Tolumonas auensis DSM 9187: one gene and its partner. The protein of the gene in region 2 interacts with the protein of the main gene of each other region in a pairwise test. Links are inferred from orthologs where the notes say so. Each region holds a gene or a part of one and is shown on either strand. Other genes may lie near its edges. The genes, in order: xerC and araC.

What was found.
Region 1: the proteins of araC (region 2) and xerC interact in binary tests that used the Escherichia coli proteins (3 or more experiments, as listed by UniProt). The link is inferred for Tolumonas auensis DSM 9187 from one-to-one orthologs.

Annotation. Positions count from the first base shown.
Region 1 is NC_012691.1:3,416,120-3,423,723, reverse strand. The notes cover bases 3,567-6,566. They hold xerC (tyrosine recombinase XerC), read left to right. Parts: upstream 3,567-4,601; coding sequence 4,602-5,531; downstream 5,532-6,566. Other genes in these bases: TOLA_RS15995 (cobyric acid synthase), read left to right, coding at 6,036-6,566; TOLA_RS16000 (addiction module antidote protein), read right to left, coding at 5,534-5,818; TOLA_RS16010 (DUF484 family protein), read left to right, coding at 3,911-4,609; dapF (diaminopimelate epimerase), read left to right, coding at 3,567-3,914. Also shown: TOLA_RS16040 (class I adenylate cyclase), read left to right, coding at 1-432; TOLA_RS16035 (hypothetical protein), read left to right, coding at 553-912; TOLA_RS16030 (Rdx family protein), read right to left, coding at 962-1,246; iron donor protein CyaY, read right to left, coding at 1,252-1,566; LPS translocon maturation chaperone LptM, read left to right, coding at 1,647-1,802; lysA (diaminopimelate decarboxylase), read left to right, coding at 1,818-3,068; more of dapF, read left to right, coding at 3,084-3,566; more of TOLA_RS15995, read left to right, coding at 6,567-7,526; TOLA_RS15990 (cobyrinic acid a,c-diamide synthase CobB), read left to right, coding at 7,516-7,604. UniProt on the Escherichia coli protein: Site-specific tyrosine recombinase, which acts by catalyzing the cutting and rejoining of the recombining DNA molecules.
Region 2 is NC_012691.1:2,355,798-2,363,250, forward strand. Bases 2,588-5,436 are described here. They hold araC (arabinose operon transcriptional regulator AraC), read right to left. Parts: upstream 4,544-5,436; coding sequence 3,632-4,543; downstream 2,588-3,631. Other genes in these bases: TOLA_RS10940 (AzlC family ABC transporter permease), read right to left, coding at 2,588-3,034; TOLA_RS10945 (GNAT family N-acetyltransferase), read left to right, coding at 3,110-3,631; araH (L-arabinose ABC transporter permease AraH), read right to left, coding at 4,731-5,436. Also shown: lysC (lysine-sensitive aspartokinase 3), read left to right, coding at 606-1,961; TOLA_RS10935 (AzlD domain-containing protein), read right to left, coding at 2,025-2,339; more of TOLA_RS10940, read right to left, coding at 2,336-2,587; more of araH, read right to left, coding at 5,437-5,729; L-arabinose ABC transporter ATP-binding protein AraG, read right to left, coding at 5,768-7,267; TOLA_RS10965 (arabinose ABC transporter substrate-binding protein), read right to left, coding at 7,325-7,453. UniProt on the Escherichia coli protein: Transcription factor that regulates the expression of several genes involved in the transport and metabolism of L-arabinose. Functions both as a positive and a negative regulator.

The DNA of each region.
Region 1 (7,604 bases), 1.1 Mb from region 2 along the record:
GAACGCCGCGGAGTCTCCGTGCGTCAGCTCAGCAGTGCGATCGATTTTTACCGTCAGGTGTCGGATAACAAACTGGAACGTCAGACCGCGGAGCCGGATAACGGGCTGCATGTGCCGCCGATCGTCGATGCGTATGCCAGTGAAGGCCTGATCCAGTATTTCTTTGAAGATAACGACAACGGTTTTAACGTCTATATTCTGGACGAAAATAACAAAGTCGAAATTTATCACGAATATGCCGGCAGCAAAGAAGATCTGGTGCAGAATGTCAATCGCTATTACACCATGACGCATCAGCGTTTCGACTTCACCGAACAGGTGATCAATTTCAATTTACCGCAGTTTTATGAGCTGGTGCCCGGTTCAGATTCACTGCAGGTCACGCCATACCGCTCCGCGATGCGGGAGATGCCGCAACAGGCATCCGGCTAACATTACCGCTGTTTTTTGTCCTTTGTTCAAAAGTGTAAAGAATCGCAAATCAGGATGAGAAGTATACCTGAAGGACTATTATCGCCTCCGCATTACGTCACATGACTTACGAGGTTGTAAATGAGTATGGGTATCAAAAAAGTTCTGCTGAGCTTGGGTCTGAGTGCTGTTGTTTCTGCTTTCGGTGTATCAATGGCGAATGCCAGTCCGGCCCCGGCGGATGATGAAGCCAGACAGGAATGCCCTGAAGGCCAGAAATGTGATCGTCCGGCTCCGGATACTAAAAAAGCCCGGAAACAGGGTGAAGAACGGACTAACAACGCAGCACCGGAAGGCAGAGAGCATTCTGAAGCCATGAACAGAGCTGAAGGCGACGAAAGCGCGCCTGCGCCACGTGATGAGCAGAAACAGTCAAAAGATCCGAAGGAAAAACCACCAAAAGACGGCAAACCACCGAAAGATGCGCCAGCCGAAGAGTGATCTGCATATAGCAAAACGGCTCCCTGAGGGAGCCGTTTTTGTTGGTAGATTAATATGTTTTCTTGTCGACATGTCCGAGATCGCGTTCCGGCGCGATCTGATCGCGTACCCGCTGCTTCAGTGCTTTGACATCCGGGAAGCCGCCATCCGCTTTACGTTCCCAGATACAGACGCCATTCACCAGAATTTCAAAACGGCCGCCGGTATCCGGATGTAAATTGACGCTGCCCAGTTCTTCACTGAAGGTATGTAACAGCTCTTGTGCCATCCACCCGGCGCGCAGCATCCAGTTGCACTGGCGGCAGTAGTAGATATCAACAACCGGTTTATCCATGATGTTTAACCTAACGTCACTTTTTCGCCGGACTGTTTACTGCAGGCGTCACTGAGTAATTCGATCAGCTCACGGCCACCGCGATTATCAATCCATTTGCCATCTTTCCAGTCGAAGTGATAGCCGTTTTCACGGGTCGCTACCCAGATCTGATGTAGCGGCTCCTGCTTGTTGATAATGATCTTGCTGCCGTTGACAAAAGTCAGCGTGACCACGCCGCTGTTGAGTTCACAATCAATATCGGTATCGCAATTATCTATGGCTTGTTCGATAAACTGGTAGCGCCCTTCCACCAGCGCGTGAAATTCACTGTCTTTCATTCCGGCTTGTCCTATTTGCATTTACTGCGATGAGTGAGATTATAGTGGTCCAAATTACTGAATCGCACAAGATCATGAAAATGCGCACATACAGTGTGGGTTTAGCACTGTTACTGACCGGTTTGCTGAGTGGTTGTGGCTTGAAAGGGCCACTGTATATGCCACAGCAGCCACCGGCACAACAGCAGCCTGCCCAGCCGCAAGACCAGACTGACAACCACCAGACCCAATCATAAGGAAACGATGGAGCCATGGATTTTTTTAATTATCGCGAAGATGGCGAACTGCTGGCCGAACAATGTGCAGTCAGTGAGTTAGTCGCCCAATACGGCACCCCTTTGTATATCTATTCCCGTGCGACCATCGAACGTCACTGGAAAGCGTTTGATGCCGCTGCCGGTGATGTGCCGCACCTGATCTGTTACGCGGTAAAGGCCAATGGCAACCTCGCGATCCTGAACCTGCTGGCGCGTCTGGGTTCCGGTTTTGACATCGTTTCCGGCGGTGAGCTGGCGCGTGTTATTGCCGCCGGCGGGGATGCGAAGAAAGTCGTGTTCTCCGGTGTCGGTAAAACCGAAGAAGAAATGCGTTATGCATTGGGGCAGGACATTCTCTGCTTTAACGTGGAATCAGAGCCGGAACTGGAACGCCTGAATCAGGTGGCGGGTTCTATGGGGAAAGTGGCGCGGATTTCTATCCGTATCAACCCGGATATCGATGCCGGTACCCACCCGTATATCTCTACCGGTCTGAAACAGAACAAATTCGGTATTCCGATTGAACGCGCACCGGAAGTGTACCGCTACGCGGCCAGCCTGCCGAACCTGCAGATCACCGGTGTGGATTGCCATATCGGTTCGCAGCTGACTGAAATCTCTCCGTTCCTTGAAGCAGTCGATAAACTGCTGGCCCTGATCGATGAATTATCGGCTGCCGGCATCAAAATTCATCATCTGGATGTGGGTGGTGGTCTGGGTGTGAATTACAACGACGAAACACCACCGCACCCGAGCGAATATGCACTGGCACTTAAACAGAAACTGCAGGATCGCGATCTGACGCTGATGTTTGAACCGGGCCGTGCGATTATGGCCAATGCCGGTATTCTGGCGACCAAAGTGGAATATCTGAAAGCGGGTGAAGATCGTCATTTTGCGATTGTCGATGCCGCGATGAACGACCTGATCCGTCCGTCACTGTACAGTGCCTGGATGAATATCATTCCGGTGAACCGTTCGCTGCCGCGTGATGCGCATCACTACGATGTCGTGGGTCCGATTTGTGAAACCGGCGATTTCCTGGGTAAAGATCGCGAACTGGCGATTGCACCGGGTGATTATCTGGTAGTCCGTTCCGCCGGCGCGTATGGTTTCTCGATGGCGTCTAACTATAACGCCCGTTCCCGTGCCGCAGAAGTGCTGGTGGACGGTGAACAGCCGCATCTGGTGCGTGAGCGTGAACCGCTGGCATCGCTGTGGCAATTTGAACATCTGTTGCCGTAACAGGAGTCAGGCTGCATGTTGATCCAGTTTTCCAAAATGCACGGTCTGGGAAATGACTTTGTGGTGGTTGATGGCGTCACGCAGAAGGTGTTTTTTAATGCGGAAACGCTGAAACGCCTCGGTGATCGTCATTTTGGTATCGGTTTTGACCAGCTGCTGCTGGTCGAACCGCCGTATGATCCTGATCTCGACTTCCACTATCGTATTTTTAATGCCGATGGTTCGGAAGTGCAGCAGTGTGGTAACGGTGCGCGCTGTTTTGCCCGTTTTGTGCGTCTGAAAGGGCTGACCAACAAAGACCGTATTGCGGTCAGTACGGTCAGTGGCCGCATTGTGCTGCAACTGGAAGATAACGATCAGGTTACGGTCAACATGGGCGTACCGGAGTTTGAACCGGCCAAGATCCCGTTCCGGGCCCTGAAAGCCGAGAAGCTTTATCTGCTGCGCGTTGCCGAACAAACGGTGATGTGTGGAGTCGTGTCGATGGGGAACCCTCATTGCGTGATCGAGGTGCCGAGTGTGAAAGATGCTCCGGTTGAAACACTGGGACCGAAACTGGAGTCGTTTGACCGGTTCCCTGAGCGGATCAATGTCGGTTTCATGGAAGTGGTTTCTGCCAGTGAAATCAATCTGCGGGTGTATGAGCGTGGTGCTGGTGAAACACTGGCCTGCGGCACCGGCGCCTGTGCCGCCGTCGTGGTTGGTATTCAGCAGGAGAAACTTAAAGGCCGTGTGAAGGTGAATCTGCCCGGCGGTTCGCTGTATATCTCCTGGAATGGCCCTGGCAGCCCGGTTTACATGACCGGTCCGGCAGAGCATGTCTTCGACGGACAAATCGAATTATGAGTATCAACATGGGTGCACTGGAGTCGATGCTGGAAGAGAACCGCATAGCCGATTATCTGAAGCAACATCCGGATTTTTTCCTGCGGCATAAAGAGTTGCTGGAAGAGATAGCGGTGCCCCATGAACAGCGCGGTACGGTGTCGCTGTTTGATGTGAAACTGGAGCGGCAGCGCGAGCGTCTGCAGCAGCTGGAAGATGAACGGCAGGAGCTGCTGGCGAATGCCACCCGCAACGAGTTTATCTTCCGCGTCTATACCGATGTCTATCCGGCGCTGTTCGCCTGCACGTCAATGCGGCAGTTATGGAAGTGTCTGCATTCCACGTTTCGTGAACGGTTGCGGATCCCGGCCTGTGCGCTGTGGGTGAATCAGGCGCGGGTGAAAGCCAAGCGCTTTGATAAGCCCTATGAGATGGAATATCCGCTGTTTCAGCGCTTGTGCCTCTATCCGATGGCCGATCAGCTGGTCTATTTCGGCCGCGTCAATGATTGCGACCGGGAGCTGATTTTCGGGCAGGGCTCGCTGGTGCACTCGATGGCCCTGCTGCGGCTCGGGGAGTATGGCGAATGGGGCTTTCTGGCCTTTGGCCATGCTAATCCGCAGCATTATCAGCCGGGGATGGACAGCCTGCTGCTGGAGCAGTTAGGCCGGTTCGTGACCTTGTTGCTGCCGACACTGGCCCGTTCCTGTGAGTGAGTCACTGTCCTCTGTCTTACATACCTATCTGGAATACCTGCGCGTCGAGCGCCAGCTCAGTGCGCATACCCTCAGTAATTATCAGCGGCATCTGCAGGCGTTAATTGAATGGCTGCAGGAGAAGCAGATCCAGGACTGGGGTGAGCTGAATAACCCGCTGGTGCGGCAATGGGCGCACACGCTGCGTAAACACAAAGATACTTCGCCGCGCACCATCAGCACCAAGATGTCGGCCCTGCGCAGCTTTGCTGACTGGCTGGTGATCCGCGGTATTCTGGCGGCGAATCCGGCGCGTGGGGTGGCACTGCCGAAACTGGGACGGCCACTGCCGAAAAATCTCGATGTCGATCAGGTACATCAGCTGCTGAATATCACTGATGAATCGGATCCGCTGGTGGTGCGTGACCGCGCCATCATGGAGCTGTTCTATTCCACCGGTATGCGTCTTTCTGAGCTGGTGGCGCTGGATCTGAATGATCTGGATATGACCAGTCGTCAGGTCAGAGTGATCGGCAAGGGTAACAAAGAGCGCATTCTGCCGGTTGGCCGGCTGGCACTGGAATGGCTGGAGAAGTGGCTCAGAACCAGAACCGCTTTTCTGCTCGAAGGGGAAACCGCCCTGTTTCTCAGCAGCCGCAAGCGGCGCATTACGGCGCGGATGGTGGAGATCCGCATTGAGCAGTGGGGACAGAAACAGACACTGAACAGTCATGTACATCCGCATAAACTGCGTCACAGCTTTGCCACACATATGCTGGAATCTTCCGGCGATCTGCGCGCGGTACAGGAGTTGCTGGGGCATGCCAATCTGGCGACCACGCAGATCTATACCCACCTCGATTTTCAGCATCTGGCTGCAGTGTATGACCAGACGCATCCCCGTTCCAAACGTAAAAAGCTCAAGCCGGAAGAGGAAGAGTGATTTCAGGCTGCTATCGTCAGTTTGACACCCAATGCTTTTAATACTTTAACCACGGTTTCGTATCGGGGATGAGCGCCCGGTGCGAACGTTTTATACAGACTTTCCCGACCGAGACCGGTTTGTACCGCGATCTGGCTCATGCCTCTGGCTTTGGCTACATCGCCTAAAGCCGTCAGAAATAGTGCCGGATCATCTTCCTCCAGAATGGCATTCAGATATTCGGCAATAGCCTCTTCGCTATCAAGATAATCTGCCGCATCGAAAGAAGACAGCGTGACTTTTTTCATGAAGATTTCTCCAGTTCAACCCAGATCAGCTTTGCTTGTCTGATGTCTTTACTCTGCGTTGATTTATCACCACCAGTGGTCAAAAATTTCTGTTTTAAGAAAGACGTTCATAATAAGTGTATCCTTAAAGATACATACTGCAAGTGTAAATAATCCCTTAATCGGCTTATGATGGCAGATATCTTCGGACCGCAAGACCTGTCAGGATCTCCTCAAGTTGCTGAAAAAATTCTCTCTCATGGTGCAGGGCACCACGTCCGATGCCGGTAAAAGCACGCTGGTGGCGGGGCTGTGCCGTCTGCTGAAACGACAGGGCTGGTCGGTGGCGCCGTTTAAATCGCAGAACATGGCGCTGAACAGTGCGGTGACAGCAGACGGTGGTGAGATTGGCCGCGCGCAGGCGGTACAGGCGCAGGCCTGTGAGATTGAGCCGACCGTGCACATGAACCCGGTGCTGCTGAAGCCAAATACCGATATCGGGGCGCAGGTGATCGTGCAGGGCAAGGCACTGGCGGATATGGACGCCTGCGCGTATCACGAATACAAACCCCGGGTGATGGGCGCAGTGATGGAGTCGTACCACCACCTGCAGGCGCACTATCAGGCAGTGATCATTGAGGGCGCGGGGAGTCCGGCGGAGATCAATCTGCGCGATCGTGACATTGCCAATATGGGCTTTGCCGAAGAGGCAGATTGTCCGGTCATCATTATTGCCGACATCGATAAAGGCGGCGTGTTCGCGCATCTCTATGGCACGCTGGCGCTGCTTTCCGAGAGTGAACAGAACCGGGTGATCGGCTTTGTTATCAACCGCTTCCGTGGCGATATTACCCTGCTGCAAGGTGGCCTCGACTGGCTGGAACAGACCACCGGCAAGCCGGTGCTGGGCGTGCTGCCTTATCTGCATGGCCTGTATCTGGAACAGGAAGATGCCATTGCGGTGCAGCAAGGTGAGCGCGGTAAATTCCGCGTGGTGGTGCCCTGTTTCCCGCGCATCAGTAATCACACCGATTTTGATGTATTGCGGCTGCATCCGGATGTGGATCTCATCATGGTGCCGCCGAATCAGCCATTACCACCGGCGGATCTTATTATTCTGCCCGGCTCGAAGAGCGTGCAGGGTGATTTGCGCTTCCTTCGCGAACAGGGCTGGGATAACGCGATCAACCGTCACCTGCGCTTCGGCGGCAAGCTGATTGGTATCTGTGGCGGTTATCAGATGCTGGGCGACATGCTGCATGATCCGCTGGGCCTGGAAGGTGAGGCCGGTTCCATGCCAGGGCTCGGTTTATTGCCGATCAGTACCACGCTGGCGCCGGAAAAACAGCTGCGCCGGGTGACCGGTACCCTGACACTGGAGGGTGAAACAGTTCCTGTGATCGGGTATGAAATTCATGCCGGGGTGACAGAGATTCCCTCCGGGTATACGCAGCCTCTGCAGCTGAATGATGGTCAGCAGACGGCAGAGGATGGTTTTTGCTCCGCGGATAACCTGATTCTGGGCAGTTATCTGCACGGACTGTTCGATGAACCGGCCGCTTGTAATGCGTTGCTGCGCTGGGCCGGGCTCAGCATCGATACCGCGCCGGATATGCAACAACTGCGGGAAGACGGCATCAACCGGCTGGCAGATTGTCTGGCCGATCATCTGAATATGGACAAGCTTTTTAGCCTTCTGGAGCAGTGGAAACAACAACATGCAAACTAAATCCTGTCCGGCGCTGCTGGTCAGTGCGCCTTCCAGCCATAGCGGCAAAACCACGGTTACTGCCGCGCTGGCGCGTTA
Region 2 (7,453 bases):
AAAAGAAGCAAAAAAAGACGGGGCCGTAAAATAGTCCGGCCCCGGTTTGGCAATGGAGATTTCTGGTTTCCACGGAGCGCAATCTATCAACTTGCCCCATAGTGGTTCGTGTCAGTCGTCACAGTTTGTTGCACTCGTTACCCGCCATTAACATAAAGTAAAACCTTCATCACACTTCCCCCTCACAAAAAGCACTGAAATCATTCAATATTTATTTTTGTTTACCTCTGATCGTGCAGTAAGGATTCCCCTTTTTGGTGTTCGCCTGTTAGAATAGGCGGGCAAATGCATAAATTTGCACCCCATTGGACACAGCTCAGATGCGCATGGAATTTGCCATCGGCTGATACGTTAAATGGGGCCAGAAGAGGAGCGTTACCCAGGTCGCTGACAACAGGTGCCAAAACCGTTGAAGGTCAGTCAGGGGGTGTAACGCCGAGATAACCATCATCTTTGGCGATGTTGTTTGTCGGCTGCGGGGGCTGAATCCTCCGGGCTGTCACCTGAGGGTGGAGCGCTTCTGGCTGGAAAGAATTCCCTTCCTGCCGCACAAGTTGCACCTTCGTTGTATCAGTTTGTTATACCTGCTTATTCAAGGAGAGCCCGTGAGCAAGGTTACTGTTGCTAAATTTGGTGGCACAAGTGTCGCCGATGCCGAAGCCATGCGCCGTTGCGCAGCCATCGTTACCCAAACTGCTAACACCCGTGTGGTGGTGCTGAGCGCCAGCTCTGGTGTAACCAACCTGCTAGTTGATCTGGCGCGCGGAACTTTATCTGCTGCCGAGCAGGAAATTCACCTGAAAAAACTGAAAACCATTCAGGACAATATTCTGAGTGAATTAGGTAACCCTTCCCTGCTGCGCGAAACCATGGATGGCATTTTAAAAGAGATTGCTGACATGGCACGCCAAGCAACCCAGAACAGCGATGCTGCACTGGAAGATCGTCTGGTGGCACAGGGTGAACTGATGTCTACCCGCTTGTTTACCGAAATGATGAATCAGCTGGGTCATAAAGCCGTATGGTTTGACGTGCGTAAAATCATGCGTACTGACAGCCGCTTTGGCCGTGCCACTCCGGCAATTGAAGCGATCCATAATCTGGCGCAGCAGGACATGGCTCCGCTGCTGAAAGATCATATCGTGATCACTCAGGGCTTTATCGGTGCTAACGCTGACGGTCAGACAACCACGCTGGGCCGTGGTGGCAGCGATTTCAGTGCGGCACTGCTGGCAGAAGCGCTGGGTGTTGACGAGCTGGAGATCTGGACTGACGTACCGGGTATCTACACCACCGATCCACGACTGGTAAAAGAAGCGCATCCAATCCCGGAAATCACGTTCTCTGAAGCCGCTGAAATGGCGACCTTCGGTGCCAAAGTACTGCATCCGGCGACGCTGCAACCGGCAGTGCGTAAAGGTATTCCGGTATTCGTTGGTTCCAGTAAAGAACCTTCAGCCGGCGGTACCTGGGTGCGCGACACCACTGAATCCAGCCCGCTGTTCCGTGCAGTCACATTACGCCGTAACCAGATCCTGCTGACCCTGCACAGCCCGAACATGCTGCATGCCTGCGGTTTCCTGGCGCAGGTATTCTCGATTCTGGCGAAACACGGCATCTCGGTTGATCTGATCACGACCTCTGAAGTTAGCGTGGCGATCACCCTGGATCAAACCGGTAGCTCATCTACCGGTCGTTCTGTGCTGCATGACGGAGTATTGGACGAACTGAATGCATTCTGTAAAGTGAAAGTGGAAAACGATCTGGCGCTGGTTGCGCTGATCGGTAACCGCATGAGCGAAGTGAATGGCGTGGGTACTCAGGTATTCGATGCGGTCAGCGAACATAACGTACGCATGATCTGCTACGGTGCCAGCACCCACAACCTCTGCTTCCTGGTTCCGGAATCAGATGCTTCGCTGGTAGTGCAGAAACTGCATCAGCGTTTGCTGGGAAAATAATTTTCCGCTAACGCAATCAGACAAAAATGCCGGCGAAATGCCGGCATTCTTTTTCATGTCAAATCAAAACCACCAGCGCATCAACCCAAAGGCCAATAAGCCACAGCTGATCACAACTAACTGCTGACGACATTTCAGTGCAACCACAAAAGCCACCAGCGCCGCAATCAGATGCGCATTGTTCCAGGTCAGCTGCACGGCTCCGTCATGGATCAGCGTAGTTTGCGCGATGATGGCGCTCAGCACCGCAATTGGTACATAGTTGAAAGCACGTTCCAGCCACTCCGGAAATTCCATCTTTCCGGCCAGCAGTAAAGGTAAATAGCGCGGCAGGAAGGTCACCAGCATCATGCCGATGATCAATGTCCAGTGATTCATTTCTTCATTCCTTTTTCCAGCACCATACCGGTTACCACCGCCAGCAACGAGGCGACCATCAGCCCGCTCTGATTCGGCCAGTCGCGCATCAGAATACTGCACACCACCGCCACAGCAGCACAGGCCCATTGCGGGAATTTCTTCAATGCCGGTACCACAATACTGACAAACGCCACCACCATGGCGACATCCAGCCCCCACTCCGTCATGTTCGGCAACTGACGGCCCAACGTGATACCGACCAGCGTACACAATGCCCAGTTGGAATACATAAACAGCGCTGAGCCCAGGTAATACCAGACCAGTTCACCGCGCTGCACTTCGGTCTGCAGACGCTGACTGACCACGGCAAAGGTTTCATCGGTGAGCCAGAAAGCCATTAATGTACGACGAGGCAGTGATATTTCCCGCACATGCGGCATCAACGTGGCGGCATAGAGCATGTGCCGCAGATTGACGATAAACACCGTCAGGCAGATAACAGGAAATGCGGTTGCAGAAGCCAGTAAAGTCACGGCAATAAATTGCGAGGCACCGGCATAAACCATGAGTGACATGCCCAACACCGACCAGAAACTTAAGCCATTATCGATCGCCAGTGCGCCATACAGCACGCCAAACGGGGCGGCGGCCACCACCAGCGGCAAAGTATCAATCCAGCCCTTGCGAAATAAATTCCATTTTGAATAAGACATTACGTTTTTACATACCGCTAACAAGAATGCACTTATGCTATCATTCATCGCAATTCCGGTATAACCCACTTTCTCATGCAAATAATTCAATGTAGTTATGAGCGGCATGCCGCCGCGATTCTTGCCATCTTCAACGATGCCATTCTGCACTCCACTGCGCTGTATGATTATCAGGCCCGCACCATGGAAAACATGGTTACCTGGTTTAAAAATAAAGAGACCGGTAACTATCCGGTGATCGGCATCGAAAATGCGCAGGGGGAACTGATGGGCTTTGCCAGTTATGGCAGCTTCCGTGCCTACCCGGCCAACAAATACACATTAGAGCATTCGGTGTATGTCGCTAAGGCTCATCGTGGCAAAGGCATTGCAAACATTCTGATGCTGCGCCTTGTTGCCTTAGCGAAAGAGCAGAATTATCACACACTGATTGGCAGCATTGATGCCAGCAATCAGGCCAGCATTGCACTGCATGAAAAACTGGGCTTTGTGCATGCCGGTACCATCCGTCATGCCGGCTTCAAGTTTGGCGACTGGCTCGATCTGGCCTTTTATCAGTTGTTGCTGCCAACGCCTGCACACCCGGTGGATGGTTAATCAGAGCGGGCTGGCGTTCTTGCGGTATTCGCTCGGGCTGACCCCGACCCGCTTTTTAAACACCCGGGAAAAATAGAGCTGATCGTCATACCCCACCTGCTGACCGATGACTGCAACCGGCATGGGGGTAGTCTGCAGCAATAGTTTGGCGCGGATGATCCGCTGATCTTCGCGCCAGCGCACAATGCTGACCCCGACCTGTTCACGGAACAGATGCGCCAGTCTCGAGGGTGACAAAAACACCTGCTCTGCCAATGCCTCAATCGTGATCTCTGCTGAAAGTGACGCGCTTAATATCTGACAAGCCTCCAGAATACGGTGATCCATCGGCGTATGATCGGCCAGCGACGAGATCTCATAGCAACGGATCAGTAACCGCTCCAGCAGATTCATCGCCAGCTGTTCTGACATTGGACGGATCTCTTTATGTGTTTCTTCGATCCCCAGAAAAAGGCTATCGAACTCATCCGCCAGATGTGAATCCGGCAATGTAATGCGCCCGACCTTTTCCACCTCATGTGGCCATTTCAGCCAGTCAGCCCAATAAGCCCGGGGTCGGAAATAGACCCAGCGGTGATACCATTCATCACTGTCGTCTGCACGGCCGTAGTAATGTACTGCTTCCGGCGGAAATAACAGCAGATCACCCGGTTCGACAGTAAACTCCTTCTCTCCGGAAAAAATCTTACCCTTCCCTTTGACCGTCAGGTTAATGATGTAACCTTTCATGCCATTCGGACGATCAATGACAAAATCCAGTGCACTGTTTTTTTCTATTGGCGTCATTCCTGAAACCAGGAACACATCAAACGCATAGCCCGGCAGCAACGGATTCAGCTGTTTAGGTTTATCTTTTTGCATGGTGGACATAGCGGAAAATAGCTTCTCGGTAAAAAAGTCAGCTCTGTGCATTGTATTCAGCCACCACTAATTTGTTGCATCCGACGGAGATAAATCCACTGAGGAAGTGAATTCGATCACAAATGTTCAAGTTCTTTATGTAAACGTTACCATTTGTTGGTTGATACCATCGCAATGCCTCTGAAGGAAAAAAAGCCAGCGTTGCCGCTGGCCAACAAAATGTGTTCTGGGGTGAACACTAAACACGTGCTTTGCGAACTTGTTTGTAACGGTCGAACAGTACGGCAGCCAGCAGGATCAGACCACGCACCACATACTGTGCGAACGGAGAGATATTCAGCAGGTTCATGGCGTTTTCCATCAGACCGAGGATCAGCACACCGGCAATCACGTAAGAGATCTTACCGATACCACCTTTCATGGAAACCCCGCCCAGTACGCAGGAGGAGATAACAATCAGTTCGAAGCCGATGGAAGTCATTGGCTGACCGGACGTCATACGGGACGCCAGAATGATGCCGGCCAGTGCAGAGATCAGACCGGTCATGGTAAAGATGATGATCTTGGTACGGACTACGTTTACACCCGCCAGACGCGAAGCTTCTTCGTTACCCCCCATCGACAGCGTATTACGTCCAAAGGTGGTTTTGTTCAGCAGCAGACCGAAAATCACGAAGCAGACTGCCGTGATCCAGACCGGTGTCGGAATACCGAACATGGCAGAGTTACCGATATCAAAGAAACTTTCTTCCACAATACCGACCGCTTTACCATCAGAGATGATATAACCCATCCCGCGCGCCATCTGCATAGTAGCCAGTGTGGTGATCAGGGCGTTGATCTTGAACTTCGCCACGACGATACCGTTGATCAGGCCGAACAGTGCGCCGACGCCCAAACCGGCCAGCACACCCATGGTGATACTTTCGGTCGCATTAATGGCGACAGCACAGGTAACACCGGAACAGGCTACGATAGATCCCACGGACATATCGAATTCACCGGATGCCAGACAGAACAGCATGCCGCAGGCAACCATGCCGGACATTGAAACTGCCAGACCCAGCCCTTTCATATTGATCAGGCTGGCAAAGTTCGGAATCAGCACACTGGCCAGCAGGAACAGGATGGCGAAAATCACCAGCATGCCGTATTGGTCCCATATGCGGGCGAGTTGCAGCCCTGAGCTACTTGTCTCTTTTTTTGCTGTTGTTTGTGCAGCAGTGGTTATTGCCATGGTAAAACTCCTCGTTATCTCAAATCCAAAACCGGTTATTATCTGGCTGGCATAGCCAGATGCAGGGCTTTCACTTCATTGGCATCGGTATGCAGCAGTTCGCCGGATACCCTTCCTTCACGCATGACCATGATGCGATCCGAGACGCCCAGAACTTCTGGCAACTCACTGGACACCACCACCACGGCGATACCGGATTTGGCCAGATCGTAAATCACGTTATAGATTTCATTTTTGGCACCGACGTCGATACCGCGGGTTGGTTCGTCGAGCAAAATCACTTTCATGTCTTCCGACAGCCAGCGGCCCAGAATGGCTTTCTGCTGATTACCACCGGACAGATTCATAATGGCCTGCTGTGGCGAGGGCGTTTTCACGCGCATATCGCGGATACGCAGCCGGGCGTTCTCATCTTCCCATTTCTGATTGATGATGAAGCCGCCACGCGCCTTATGCCGACGGGCACTGATATTGATGTTTTCCTGCACCGAGTGGATCGGGATGATCCCGAGCGCCTTACGGTCTTCGGTACAGAGCATGATGCCGCTGTGGATCGCATCAATCGGATTACGGATCGGCACCTGTTTGCCAAATACCGAGATCTCGCCGGAAACCATCTTGTCCGCACCAAAGATGAGTTTCATCATCTCGCTGCGCCCGGCACCAACCAGACCAAAAATCCCCAGGATTTCACCGCGTTTGACATGGAATGACACCGGTTCTTTCAAGCCCGGCCCCATCAGATTTTTTACTTCTAACCCCATGTCACCCAGCGGACGTGGCTCATAGCCGTAGATGTCGGTTAAATCGCGTCCCACCATGGTTTTCACCAGCAGATCACGATCCACTTCCTGCATTGATTCAAAGGTGCGGACGAATTGTCCATCCTTGAACACGGTGATGGCGTCACAGAGTTCGAAGATTTCATCCATACGATGCGAGACGTACAGGATGACTTTCCCTTCATCCCGCAACTGGCGGATGACGCGGAATAACTGTTCAATTTCACGGGACGAAAGGCTGCTGGTCGGTTCATCGAAGGCAATCACCCGCGCGTCGCGTGTCAGCGCTTTGGCGATTTCGACCATTTGCCATTGTCCGAGAGAGAGATATTTCAGCGGGGTTTCCGGTGAAACATCCATACCCAAACGAGCGAGCTGGCGAGCTGCATCCTGATAAAGTTTTTCTTTATCAATGAAGCCATGCTTAGTCGGCAGCTGACCCAGATAAATGTTTTCTGCAATGGTCATTTCCGGGACCAGGTGCAGCTCCTGATAAATGATGGCAATACCGCTTTCCAGTGCGTCCACCGTATTCTGGAACGCCTTTTCCGTGCCACCCAATTTGATGACGCCATTAGACGGTGCCTGAAAACCACTGAGAATTTTCAGTAAAGTGGATTTACCGGCACCGTTTTCACCCATCAGTGCATGCACGGTTCCTTCGCGGCAGGAGAAGGAGACATTCTGCAGTGCTTTCACGCCGGGAAATTCCTTGCTGATGCCGCAAAATTCCAGATAAGGGACTGACTGATTCATTTTTTCACTCCGCGCCCGGCATGGGGGACAACCCATGCCGGAGCTTATTGATTCCGATTACAGACCTTTTTTCTGCAGCTCAACTTTGAAGTTGTCACGAGTGATCAGCACCACGTCGGTAACTTCAGTGAATTTCGCTGGTTCAACGCCGTTCACTACCCAGTCGTTCAGCATCTGAATGCTCTT